DNA from 3 places in the Dorea sp. genome. Region 2 is predicted to be linked to each of the others. Evidence: riboswitches for the same ligand, from Rfam matches in the RefSeq annotation. Region 2 holds a riboswitch; each other region holds the start of a gene.
What was found. Region 2 has a riboswitch for FMN ahead of ribD (bifunctional diaminohydroxyphosphoribosylaminopyrimidine deaminase/5-amino-6-(5-phosphoribosylamino)uracil reductase RibD). Riboswitches for the same ligand answer to the same signal wherever they lie in the genome.
Positions count from the first base shown of each region.

Region 1: it holds a riboswitch for FMN, as region 2 does, so the genes downstream of both, ACWJAF_RS10105 (ECF transporter S component) here and ribD (bifunctional diaminohydroxyphosphoribosylaminopyrimidine deaminase/5-amino-6-(5-phosphoribosylamino)uracil reductase RibD) in region 2, are expected to answer to the same signal.
Region 3: it holds a riboswitch for FMN, as region 2 does, so the genes downstream of both, ACWJAF_RS08765 (bifunctional diaminohydroxyphosphoribosylaminopyrimidine deaminase/5-amino-6-(5-phosphoribosylamino)uracil reductase RibD) here and ribD (bifunctional diaminohydroxyphosphoribosylaminopyrimidine deaminase/5-amino-6-(5-phosphoribosylamino)uracil reductase RibD) in region 2, are expected to answer to the same signal.

Region 1 is NZ_CDRRQK010000021.1:6,395-10,589, forward strand. It holds gene tsaB (tRNA (adenosine(37)-N6)-threonylcarbamoyltransferase complex dimerization subunit type 1 TsaB) at 1-205, opposite strand, end outside; gene tsaE (tRNA (adenosine(37)-N6)-threonylcarbamoyltransferase complex ATPase subunit type 1 TsaE) at 193-618, opposite strand; gene ACWJAF_RS10100 (VOC family protein) at 870-1,238, shown strand; gene ACWJAF_RS10105 (ECF transporter S component) at 1,682-2,311, opposite strand; FMN riboswitch at 2,534-2,694, opposite strand; gene ptsP (phosphoenolpyruvate--protein phosphotransferase) at 2,865-4,195, opposite strand, start outside.
Region 2 is NZ_CDRRQK010000022.1:17,208-21,402, forward strand. It holds gene ribE (riboflavin synthase) at 1-363, opposite strand, end outside; gene ribD (bifunctional diaminohydroxyphosphoribosylaminopyrimidine deaminase/5-amino-6-(5-phosphoribosylamino)uracil reductase RibD) at 345-1,481, opposite strand; FMN riboswitch at 1,719-1,833, opposite strand; gene ACWJAF_RS10435 (hypothetical protein) at 2,032-2,325, opposite strand; gene nadA (quinolinate synthase NadA) at 2,475-3,389, opposite strand; gene ACWJAF_RS10445 (peptidase C39) at 3,405-4,025, opposite strand; gene ACWJAF_RS10450 (MalY/PatB family protein) at 4,056-4,195, opposite strand, start outside.
Region 3 is NZ_CDRRQK010000016.1:56,128-60,322, reverse strand. It holds gene ACWJAF_RS08770 (EAL domain-containing protein) at 1-1,756, opposite strand, end outside; FMN riboswitch at 1,912-2,026, shown strand; partial or broken gene ACWJAF_RS08765 (bifunctional diaminohydroxyphosphoribosylaminopyrimidine deaminase/5-amino-6-(5-phosphoribosylamino)uracil reductase RibD) at 2,233-2,457, shown strand; gene ribH (6,7-dimethyl-8-ribityllumazine synthase) at 2,499-2,972, shown strand; gene ACWJAF_RS08755 (HAD family hydrolase) at 2,986-3,630, shown strand; gene ACWJAF_RS08750 (carbon starvation CstA family protein) at 4,104-4,195, shown strand, end outside.

The DNA.
Region 1 (4,195 bases), on a different contig from region 2:
CGCCTGCAACCGCGATTGCATCAACGGTGTTAAGATCCATCTCTGTCATCTTTACAATCTCATCCAGCATTGGAAGCAATGTCTGGGAGTGTGTCTTTTTATAATTAACTGTATATTCGGCAACGACCTGGTCGTCCATTGCCCCGTCTTCTACTACAGCTACGCTGGCAACCAGGCCTGAGCTGTCTAATGCTAATATTCGCATATCGTAATCCTCCGGTAATCGAATCCTTTTTCCAGATCCTTTTCTATTTTAATCTCTGTATAATGTTCCGGCAATATTTCCTCAATCAGATTCGCCCACTCAATCAGACTTACGCCTTCTCCATAGATATAATCTTCGTAACCGATCTCATCCATCTCTTCCACATCACCGATTCTGTACACATCAAAATGATAAAAAGGAAGTCTTCCTTCTTCGTAGATCTGCACAATAGTAAATGTCGGGCTGCTGACCGGTTCTTCTATTCCCAGTCCTTTGGCAAGTCCTTTGGTAAATATAGTCTTTCCTACTCCAAGATCTCCCACCAGTGTATACACCTGTCCAGCGCAGGCCTTTTCACCCAGCCTAAAGCCAAGATCCCATGTCTCTTTTTCGCTGTTTGTCTCTATTATCATAAGCGCTCCCTTTCTATATTTCACACTTTTTATGTTACATTGTTATTATTATTCAGTATCTTTAAGTATAACACATCTTTTTTTCTTCTGCTACTCATGTTATACTCAGAAACATAAGGTAATACATAGGATCTGCCATCGGCAGCTTCTATTGCATACTTAGGTATCATGAATAATAACACTAAAGATACCGGCTGTCTGTACATATTGTCTGACAATTACAATTCATTATTTTATCAGGAGGAATACTTATGAAATTCACTTTTTATCACAATAATATCAATGTTGCTGACCTTGATAAGTCTATTGAGTTCTACAAAAAAGCTCTTGGACTGAAAGTTACAAAAGAAACGGTTGCAGATGACGGAAGTTTTAAGCTTGTCTTCTTAGGCGATGATACTACCCCGCACAAATTAGAGCTTACATGGCTTCGTGATATGGACAGACCTTATGATCTTGGAGATAACGAGATTCATCTGGCTATGCAGACAGATGATATGGATGCGGCGTTTGCATTCCATAAGGAAATGGATTGTGTCTGTTTTGAAAATCCTGAGATGGGTATTTACTTTATCAATGATCCGGATGGGTATTGGGTGGAGATTTGTCCGGCAGAATAAATTGCTGTTTAATACATTAATTTGGGGTGGATTCCCGGTCCTTGCGTATGCGATACTTAATGTATTAAATGGAGGGCGTAACTGAGAATGCTTACCCCGGTAGTTCTTTTTATGATACTCCCGGGGTAAGCATTCACGGTTACGCCCTCCAACTATTTCATACACTATCGCCTGCCAATCACGACATGAGAAAGCGCTGGTATCCTGTTTGCAGCGTTTTTTGGCGCGATGTGTAGAAGTTCTTAGGCAGTTTGACTTTCCGTTAAAGGGACGGAGCGACACTGTTTGAGCCGAACGGCGAGTTTGGAGCGGAGTCCCTTTCGTCCTTAGGAAAGTCGGACTTCCTTAGAACTTCTGCATCGTGACATCTAGCAGCAAATAGGATACCAGCGCTTTCTCATGGACCGGGAGGCCACCATGAACTAGTGTATTAAACAGCAATCCTACGCATTCATTTTTAAGATCGGACTTATTTTTTTATAAACCAGGAACACTATCAATGACACCAATGTTCCTTTCAGCAGATTAAACGGTCCTACTGCCAGAATCACAAATGTCTTGATGTCTGTGATATGTTTGTTGACTGCTGTTCCCATTCCTACCAGCGCATCAAGTGGCATTCCGAAGGCTTTGGCGTATGCAGGGAGCAGGATGTAGGCGTTCATGAAGCATCCGACTACGGTCATGAAGACGGTTCCTGTCACCATGCCAAGCAAGGCGCCGTTTCTGGTGTGTTTTTTGCGGTATATCATTGCTGCCGGCACAACCAGGGAACATCCAATCAGGAAGTTTGCGATTTCACCGACTCCTGCTGTTAAGGTTCCGTTGATTGCAAAGTTTAATAAAATCTTGATAAATTCTATTGCAGCTCCTGCGAGCGGCCCCATTGCAAAGCTTCCGATCAGGATCGGTACTTCACTAAAGTCAATCTCGTAAAACGATGGTGCAAATGGAAGCGGGATCTCGAACAGCATCAATACGGTTGCAATTGCTGAGAGCATACCGATCTGTGCCATCGTTCTGATCTTGTTTCTGTTTCTTTCATTTTGTTTTGCCATTACTTCTGTACTCATCTTTCTTCTCCTTTAAACTTATAAATTTCTAAAGGAAGAAACTTCTTAATTCGAACCATGCGATTAGCAAATTGTCACTTGTAATTTATTTGAAATAATCCTGCATCTTAGAAAGTGGATGTACACGTTGGTATATCATCTCTCCTGTCACTTACAGCAAAAACCCCGGCACTTGAAGTACCGGGGCTATGATTTTTCAAATATTAATTCTGCAATTATCGCATCATCCTTCTCTCATCCAGACTTTACTGTCGGTTCCGGAATTTCACCAGATCGGCTGATTTTTCTGATACCTGTCCTGTTATTACTGAACAGTCATTTTTTTAAATCAGTTCGCGGACTTTACCGCCGGTTGGGAATTGCACCCTGCCCCGAAGAATCTTCTTTTCTCAGATATTATAATACAGATTACTCTCCCTCGCAACAGCTAATTAACTCCAATCACATTTATATTTGGATTGCTGTTCAAAAGGAACACCCTTCTCGCCTGAATCACTTTCTTACGCAATAAAATTCAAGCGAATAATAATTTGATTCATAACTTGAATCATTCTTATTTTGTGCTCATCTCGCGGATCAGTTTTCTGATTGGGAGTACGAATGTTGGTGATACGGATAATTCGTCGATTCCCATCTTAAGGAATGTCTCTGTCAGAGTCATGTCTGCTCCGAGTTCTCCACAGATACCAACCCAGCATCCTGCCTTGTGTCCATTTTCGATCGTCTTCTGGATCATGCGGAGTACTGCCGGATGATGTGCATCGTAGATGTTGTCAAGTTTACTGTTCTGTCTGTCGATTGCCAGTGTATACTGGGTCAGATCGTTTGTTCCGATACTGAAGAAGTCTACTTCTTCTGCCAGAAGGTCACTGATCATAACTGCTGCAGGTGTCTCGATCATGATACCCTGTTCTACATTACCATACTCGATTCCTTTTTCTGTCAGTTCTGCCTTGATAGACTCTACGATCTTCTTGATTTCTTTTACTTCATCTACAGAGATGATCATTGGATACATAATTCCGATATTACCATAAGCGCTGGCACGTAACAGTGCACGAAGCTGTGTACGGAAGATATCTCTTCTGTCTAAGCAGATACGGATTGCACGGTATCCCATAGCCGGGTTCTCTTCGTGATCCAGGTTGAAGTAATCTACCTGCTTATCTGCTCCGATATCAAGTGTACGTACGATTACTTTTTTACCTGCCATGTTCTCTGCAACTGTCTTGTATGCCTGGAACTGCGCTTCTTCATCCGGATAATTATCTGCTTCCAGATATAAGAATTCACTTCTGAACAGACCGATTCCGGCTGCATCATTGGCAAGTACACTTGCAACGTCTTTTACTCCACCGATATTGGCATATAATTTGATATGTTTTCCATCTACAGTAACGTCTTCTTTTCCTTTTAATTTCTGAAGAAGTTCTCTTGCTTTGATGTCTTCTTCCTTTTTCTCCTGCATTTTCTTAAGAGTCTCTTCATCCGGATCAATGTAGAATGTGCCTGTATAGCCATCTACAACTGCCATCTTACCATTCCACTCTTCTTTGATGTCTACTTCGATCAATGCCGGGATATTCATTGTTCTGGCAAGAATTGCTGTATGAGAGTTTGCAGATCCAAGTCTTGTTACAAATGCCAGAAGTTTTTCTTTGTCCATCTGAACTGTTTCACTTGGTGCAAGGTCTTCTGCTACTACGATTACAGGTTCGTCTCCGATTGCTCCGCCGCTTTCATTACCGCTTAAGATATTTACCATACGCTCGGAAATGTCTTTTACGTCTGCCGCTCTTGCCTTGAAGTAATCGTCTTCCATTTCAGCAAACATTTTCGCGAAGTTGTCTCCGGTAGTTGCCACAGCGAATTCTGCATTTACCT
Region 2 (4,195 bases):
AGACACCCAGATGGCATTCTCTTCCCTGATCATGGAGCGTATCACACCGGTTCCGTCAATATGGCCACTTACAATATGCCCTCCGAATCTTCCATCTGCTGCCATTGCCCGTTCCAGATTCACATAACTTCCGGCCTTGCAGCTTCCAAGACTGCTCCGTCGGATTGTCTCTGCCATCACATCCGCAGTAAATCCATCCGGCTGAAGTGATGTGACCGTCAGACACACTCCATTTACTGCGATGCTGTCACCAATCTTCGTACCTTCCAGCACTTTTTTTGCTTTCACCGCCAGGACTCCCGATTCTCCGTTAAGCTGCATATACCGGACTTTTCCTTTCTCTTCTACGATTCCTGTAAACATGACTCCTCCTGTTCTTTTTCACACACCTGACATGTAATCTTAATATCCTCCCCGATCTGACAGATATCTGTATATTTTAATTTCACTGCTTCGGAAGGAATATCAACTCCGATGCCTTCCACCGGTGTCTTACTATTCATGCCGCCAAATATCTTTGGTGCGATAAAGGCTTGTACTTCTTTTACGATTCCTGCCCGCAACGCACTGTCATTTAACGTTCCTCCTCCTTCCAGAAGGATACTGTCAATGCCTTCATTTCCAAGATCATGCATCAGTTTCTTAAGATCTATCTGACAATTCTCATCCGGACAGCAGATAGTCTCTACTCCCATGGCATGTAATATATCTGTTTTTTCTTGTTTCTCTTTGTCATTTCCAAAATCCGCATAAGCTACGATTGTCCGGTACTTTCCTGCACTTTTTACAATCTGACTGTCAAGCGGAATTCTAAGCTTACTGTCACACAGAATCCTGACCGGGCTTTTCAAACCTTCTACCCGGACATTCAACATCGGATCATCCGCAAGCACGGTTCCGATACCGGCCATGATTCCCATATACCGGTGGCGCATCTGCTGTACTTCTGCTCTTGCTGCTTCTCCGGTAATCCATTTTGATGCGCCTGTTTTCGTCGCAATCTTTCCATCCAGCGTCATTGCATATTTCATCACCACATAAGGCGTCTTCGTTGTAATATAATGGAAAAATACCGGATTGAGGCGGTCACATTCGTCTCTCATAAAATCTTCTGTTACGGTAACACCAGCCTCTCTCAGTATCCGTACACCTTTTCCAGCTACTTCCGGATTTGGATCTCTGGAACCAATCACTACTTTTTTAATCTTTTGTTCAATAATTGCTTCTGTACATGGTGGAGTCTTACCATAATGGCAGCAAGGTTCCAGTGTAACATACAACGTTGCGCCTTCCGCTGATTCTGTAAGAGATGCGAGTGCATTACGTTCTGCATGAAGTTCTCCGCATTTTCTATGATAACCTTCTCCTATGATCCTCCCATCTTTTACAATTACTGCACCTACCATTGGATTCGGATTCGTCCAGCCTTCTCCTTTTTTGGCCAGCTGGATTGCCCGGAGCATGTAATCTTTATCTGTCACTTCTATTCCTTCTTTCTTATTTTAATTCTTATTTCAATTCTTATTTTGATATACAAAAGAACAGCTTTTCTTGCATACTTTACTATGCAAAAACCCCCTGTAGATTATCTACAGGGGGCACGATTTGTTTTCCAAAATTGATAAATGTTTCTCTAAAATATTATTTTACAAAAAGCTCTGAAATGGATTACCATCTCAGAGCTTTGATACTACATTCATTGCAAAACTTAACTGTACCATCATCTTCTCTCATCCAGACTGTACTGTCGGCTCCGGAATCTCACCGGATCATACCTTTCGGCTCGCGGGCTTTACCGCCGGTAGGGAATTTCACCCTGCCCTGAAGATATCTTTTCTTTTATCTTAGTACTTTATATGTGCTTTGTAAAGTAAAATTTCTATTTCTTTTTCCATATTATTGCAAAATCCGGAAATTCCTTATCTGCAGAACCTGCCACCGACTTCAATTGTCCGAAACATTTTCCTCTAATCTCAATTACAAACTATGAAATTTCATTCGCTACTACCTCTCTTTTGTAATATTCCTTTATTAATTATAAACCATCGTTCCATATTTGATTTCTTCCAGGTCATAACATACAAATTCTTGTTCAGCCAACGTAGACTTTTTCAGAAGATGCGATATCATATACTCTGCCAGTCCTTCGTATCCTGTATAATCCGCTTTATACCAGATTCTGAGAGGCCACACTTTTTCCGGAACTTTAACTTCCTGTTCATATTCCGGATACTTCTGCAGCATCTTAAGAAATAGAACAATTGGTCCGCGGATAACGTCTTCACTTCTCTCCCAACGCTCTACTGTCGGTTTTGAACAATTCAACTGTATTCCGTTAAAAAAGACTTCGTATCCCCTGTTAGATACGAAGTCTTTCTATGTGTAATCCAATTGTGTAATCAAATTTTTCTTCTTACTTGGGCCACCGGGACACTAAAAAAACCCCTTGTCCCGTCCCCCTGGCTTACCCTGGCTTATTGTGCTGCCAGCTTCAGCATCTTCTCCAGTGGAAGTGCTGCTTTCTGGCGCATCTCTTCACCGAGATTGACCTCCGGCTGCATAGTCTCGAGTGCTTCTTTTACACCTTCCAGACGTACCATCTTCATATTCGGACAGAACTGTCTGTGTCCTACAGAGTAGAACTTCTTCTCTGGATTCTTCTGGTGCAGTTCATAGAACACACCCATCTCGGTACAGATGATAAATGTATTATTATCTGACTTTGTCGCATAATCGATGATCTGTGATGTGCTTCCGATAAAATCGGATAATTCCAGAATATCTCCCGTACATTCCGGATGTGTCAGTACAAGTGCTTCCGGATGTGCTTCTTTGGCTTTCTGAAGTTCTTCTTTATGGATGCTCTTATGTACGTGGCAGAATCCATCATTGAAGATAAAGTGTTTCTCAGGAAGCTGGCTTGCCACATAACGGCCAAGGTTCTCATCTGGGATAAAGAAGATATCTTTATTCGGAAGATTCTTTACAATCTTCAGTGCATTGGATGATGTTACACAGACGTCGGATTCTGCTTTGATCTCTGCAGTCGAGTTCACATAACAGACTACGGATACATCCGGATATTCTTTTCTTACTTCTCTGATCTTGTCCACATCTACCATATGTGCCATCGGACAGTCTGCATGACCGTCTGCCATTACGACTCTCTTCTCAGGGTTTAAGATTTTCGCACTTTCTCCCATGAAAGATACACCGCAGAAAATGATTGTGCTTTCCGGCACTTTTGTTGCGATCTCTGCAAGATAATAAGAGTCTCCTACATAATCTGCAATCTCCTGTACTTCCCCATCTACATAATAATGTGCCAGGATAACAGCATCTTTTTCTTTTTTCAGTTTCTGGATTTCGCTTTTGATTTCTTCGTTCATTTCAAACTTTCACCTCTAAATAAAGTATTCGATGGTCTCTTCCTCCGTAAGCCTGGTCTTTTCATTAAATAAGACCACAGCTTCTCTCCCATCGTACGGTCCTAGGGAATACATGTTAAGTGCTGTCTTATTAAAATACTTCCATGGAACGATCCGGTTGCAACAGGTCGGCTGATCCAGAACTCTTATGATATCCTTCTGTTCATAATCCTGGTCACAATAATAAGGATCAAACATCCGTACATTCTCACCTTCCACTCCGGTTAAAAGTACGTAATGCCATTCATCTGTATACAGACGTAAAACCACGGCACCTCCGCGTTTTAGTGCATCGTTCACATAACTTTCATTTCCGATATAGACGGATTTCCCGGACAGATATTTGCTGGAAACAGCCAGTTTATCGATATTGCCCATACTGTTCAGCCAGTTACTTAAGAACATCATTGCCGCACAGGAAGTCCCGCTTTCACCCGGATTACCGTCAGAACTATAGCAGTCCAGACAATATAGCATAATATTTCTAAGTATCTCCGGCGGGATCTCCTCCCTCTCAAATAAATAGCTGATTGCATTTTGCATCGTTGTTGGTCCGCAGTCATATTCGGAAAATTGATAGTGCAGTGGATTCTTCATGAAAAATTCCCTTCTTTAACATATTCTCACTTATCTATCATGCACCGCATTAACCAGTTGTGTCAATGCCTGTTTTAAAATTTCTCGTGGACACGCAATATTTATACGCTCAAATCCTTCTCCGTCCGGTCCAAACATCGCCCCACTGTCAAGCCAGAGCTTTGCTTTGT
Region 3 (4,195 bases), on a different contig from region 2:
GCAGGTCGATGATCCCGCATAATTCCGCCGGTGAAATATGCTGGTATTTTTTCTCCTGCGTGATCAGTTCATCCGTGATTCCCTGTGCATGAGATTGCTTTCCGGAAGAAAGCATCGGATGAGAAGAAGCAGAATGTGACATTTTTTTTCTTCGTTTTTCACGGTAAAGCATAGTATCACTGCGTCTTACGATATCTTTAAAATCCATATCGGTATCAGGATGATAATAGGCATAGCCGGAAGATACACTGAGAGAATAAGGAAGATCCTGATCCTTTTCATTTAGAAGCAACTTCAGTTTATGGATCTTATCTTCAATCAGTTCTTTTTCATCTTTGTGGAAAATATAAGCAAATTCGTCTCCACCGATCCGGAAACAATTCTGTTCTGATGGAAAAGCCTGACGGATACACTGATAGCAAAGCTTTAAGGCTTCATCTCCCTTTTCGTGGCCAAAGTTATCATTAATTTCTTTCAGATTATCAAGGTCTAATAAGACAACTCCGGTTGTATGTAATTCCAGCTCCTGCTCGTCCAGATAGCGAATCATATTTTCGTAGGCATTCCGGTTCATGGCTTCGGTGAGCATATCTATATTAGCCAGTTTCTGGAAGTAGATCAGTTTTTGCTTTTGGATACACTGCTCATAATATTGCGATACCTGAATCCAGATCAGCATAAGGATAAACAGCAGAGTCCCAAGCGGAAGAAATACAGATGTCTGCTGGAATTTGCGGATATAATAAACCAATAGTTCCGATAAGGCAAAACACATAATGAGATACATCGGGTATCTGAATTTTCTGGCAAGTTCGTTTCCAAGCTGTTTTGCTTCGTAATGGATCAGTCCAATCGTATATGCTGCATTCACAAACATGATCAGATGCGTGAACGGAAGAATCAGGAAGATATCGACAATTCCCATGCACTGAAGAAGGACGGCTGCAGCCATATTGATCAGATAAAAAACAGACAGGAACAGGGCACCTTTCCGGAATTTACTTTTGCAAATATCATACAAAAGGAAATTAAATGGTACAGGAAAGAGGTAAAATGTAAAGAAGTCGATAAAATACAGTGTTCTTCCATCCGGAACTAAAAACTGCAGAAAACCACATTGCTTCAGGGACCATAAGGCGATCAACAGGGAGAAGATTCCAAGATTCAGGAATATTTTAGATGTTTCTTCGGAGAAATCCTCCTGTTTCTTCCGTACCACTGCAATATACAATACCAGAGAGAGAAATCCTAAAAATAAAACACCGCAACTGAGGATCAGTATTCCTAGACTCTGGCTGAGAATCTTCAGAATACAATCGCCCCTCGTACCCAGAAAAAGATGCACCGGGTTCCCGTAATAGCCCTGATATACAGGAATGATTTTGACGGTCAGTTTCTTGGCGTCACTGTTTGCCGGAATGTCTACAATATGCCAGCAGGAGCCGGGTGATTTCATGAATTTTGGTGCGTTTTCTTCATTTCCATATTGATAAATAAGTTTTCCATCCAGCCAGACTTCCGCATCGGTATGGGTAGTTCGGAAAAGAATGGATTTTTGCGTGTGGAATTCATCGGGCAGAATTACATATTCCGTTTTTGCATCGTCAGTTTTAGAGCTTGTTGTTTTCAGTGAGGTGGTGTTGTCAAAAGGCAGATCGTTCCGAACAGTATCCTGTCTGAATATCCAGATGGAAAAGATAACGGCAAATAAGACAGATGCGATCAACGAGAGCCATATTTTTTTCTCTATTTTCATAATTTGATTTCCTTTAGATTCTACGTATTTTTAGGTGACAATAATCTATACGTATAGAATAACAAAATTGGCAGATGAAAGCAATGTGAAAAGGAGTTTGCCATTTCCAAACTTTTGCTTTACAAATGATATATAAAGTATTATGATAAAAAAAACGAAATCTTCAGGGCAGGGTGTGATTCCCTACCGGCGGTAAAGCCCGCGGGCCGAGAGGCATGATCCGGTGTGATTCCGGAGCCGACAGTATAGTCTGGATGAAAGAAGATGATGGTACAGTTATTTTAATAGATGAATGTAGTGTCTGAGCTCTGAGATGGTGATCCATTTCAGAGCTTTTTTGGTTAACAGATCATTTATCAGTTACATGTAACAGATCATTTCCCCTGTAGGTATCCTGCAGGGGTTTTTTATAACTAAGAAAGAAGAGAAATGACGGATCGGGAATACATGCTCCGGGCAATCCAGCTTGCAAAAAAAGGAGCAAGACACCGCCGTGTACGGAAGCAATCATAGAACAGAAGATCAAAAAAGTGGTGATTGGTTCCAGGGATCCGAATCCAAAGGTGGCAGGGAAAGGTGCACAGATATTGCGTGAATCGGGAATTACAGTAGTTCAGGATTTTATGCGGGAAGAATGTGACCGTCTGAACCCGGTGTTCTTTCATTATATTACGACAAAGACACCGTATGTAGTGATGAAAATAGAATTATAAAAAGATTTAATGAATAGGAGGAAGAAATCATGAGACAGATCAATTTAGTAGAAGGAAAAGTAGTAGCACCGGAGGGAATGAAAGTCGGAATCGTGGCTGCCAGATTCAATGAGATTATTGTGAACAAGTTATTAGGTGGAGCCGTCGACGGGCTGGTAAGACATGGGGTAGAAGAAGAGAACATTACGGCTGCCTGGGTACCGGGAGCATTTGAGATTCCGCTGACTGCACAGAAGATGGCACAGTCCGGAAAGTATGATGCAGTCATCTGCGTGGGAGCAGTTATCCGCGGGGATACTTCCCACTATGATCTGGTGTGCAATGAATCAGCCAAAGGAATCGCACAGGTTGAACTTGCAACAGGAATTCCGGTATTATTCGGGGTGATCACCACAGAGAATATCGAACAGGCTATCGCACGTGCAGGAAGTAAAGCCGGAAATAAAGGATATGACTGTGCATTGTCCGCAATTGAGATGGTAAATCTGATGAAGCAGCTTTAATCAGGTGCAGCCGATGGTGAAAACAATCATTTTTGATTATGATGGAACGATACATAATACTATTGGAATCTATGAACCGGCGTTCAGGGAAGCTTATCAGTGGTTGACAGAACAGGATGTTGTAGAGGAACAGAAGATAGAGACGGCACAGATCGCAGGATGGCTGGGCTTAAACAGCAAAGAAATGTGGGATACATTTCTGCCGGAATTAGATCAGAGGTACAAAGATCAGGCGAGTGCGATCGTGGGAGATTCCATGGTCAGGCAGATCAGGAAGCACCGGGCAGTGTGGTATCCGGGAGCGGAAGAGATGCTTACGGCTTTGAAGAACAGAGGATATCATCTTGTGATCTTAAGCAACTGTAAAGTGGCATACCGCAAAGCACATTGGGAAGAATTCCGGATGGAAAGATGGTTTGAACAGTTTTATGACTGTGAATCGTATGGATTCTGCCCTAAGACGGAGATCGTGCAGGAAATTGTCCGGGACTATCCGGGACCTTATCTGGTGATCGGAGACAGAAGACAGGATTTGGAATGTGCCAGATCCTGTAAAAGTCCGTTCATCGGATGTCTGTATGGCTATGGTGAGAAGGGAGAACTGGATGGAGCAGATTATTTTGTGAAATCTGTAGAAGAGATAACCGGAATCATATAATGTGAAAAAATGCACAAAAATAGAATTCTATTTTTGTAAATTATGTTTAATTCCACTCTTGCACTTTACAAGAAAAAAGTGTAAAACATTAAGTAAGCTAAAAAAAGTAAATAAGAAATGCAATGAAAGGGACACGTCACAAATCAAATCCGGATTTTCAGAGAGCCGCCGGATGGTGCGAAGCGGCAGAAGGTAGTTTGTGATATCACCTGGGAGCATCTCGCTGAAATATGTGTAGAAAGTGTATGGATTCATATCAGAAAAATATAAAGTAAGCAGAGACGTCATCTTCACGTTACAGAAGAGACTGTTTAATTATGACAGTAATGAGTGGTTGTAGGTAGTGATAGCTGCAGTAATACAAAGTGGTACCACGGAAGAATATTCCGCCTTTGTTATCTGAAAAGATAGCGAAGGCGTTTTTTTATATATTTTTTAACGCTAAATGCTAAAGAGAAAGAAGAGGATAGTTTATGAGTGGAATATTAATGATGATAATCGCCATCGTTGTTCTCGGAGGAGCATATCTCCTGTATGGCCGTTATCTACAGAACAAATGGGGCAT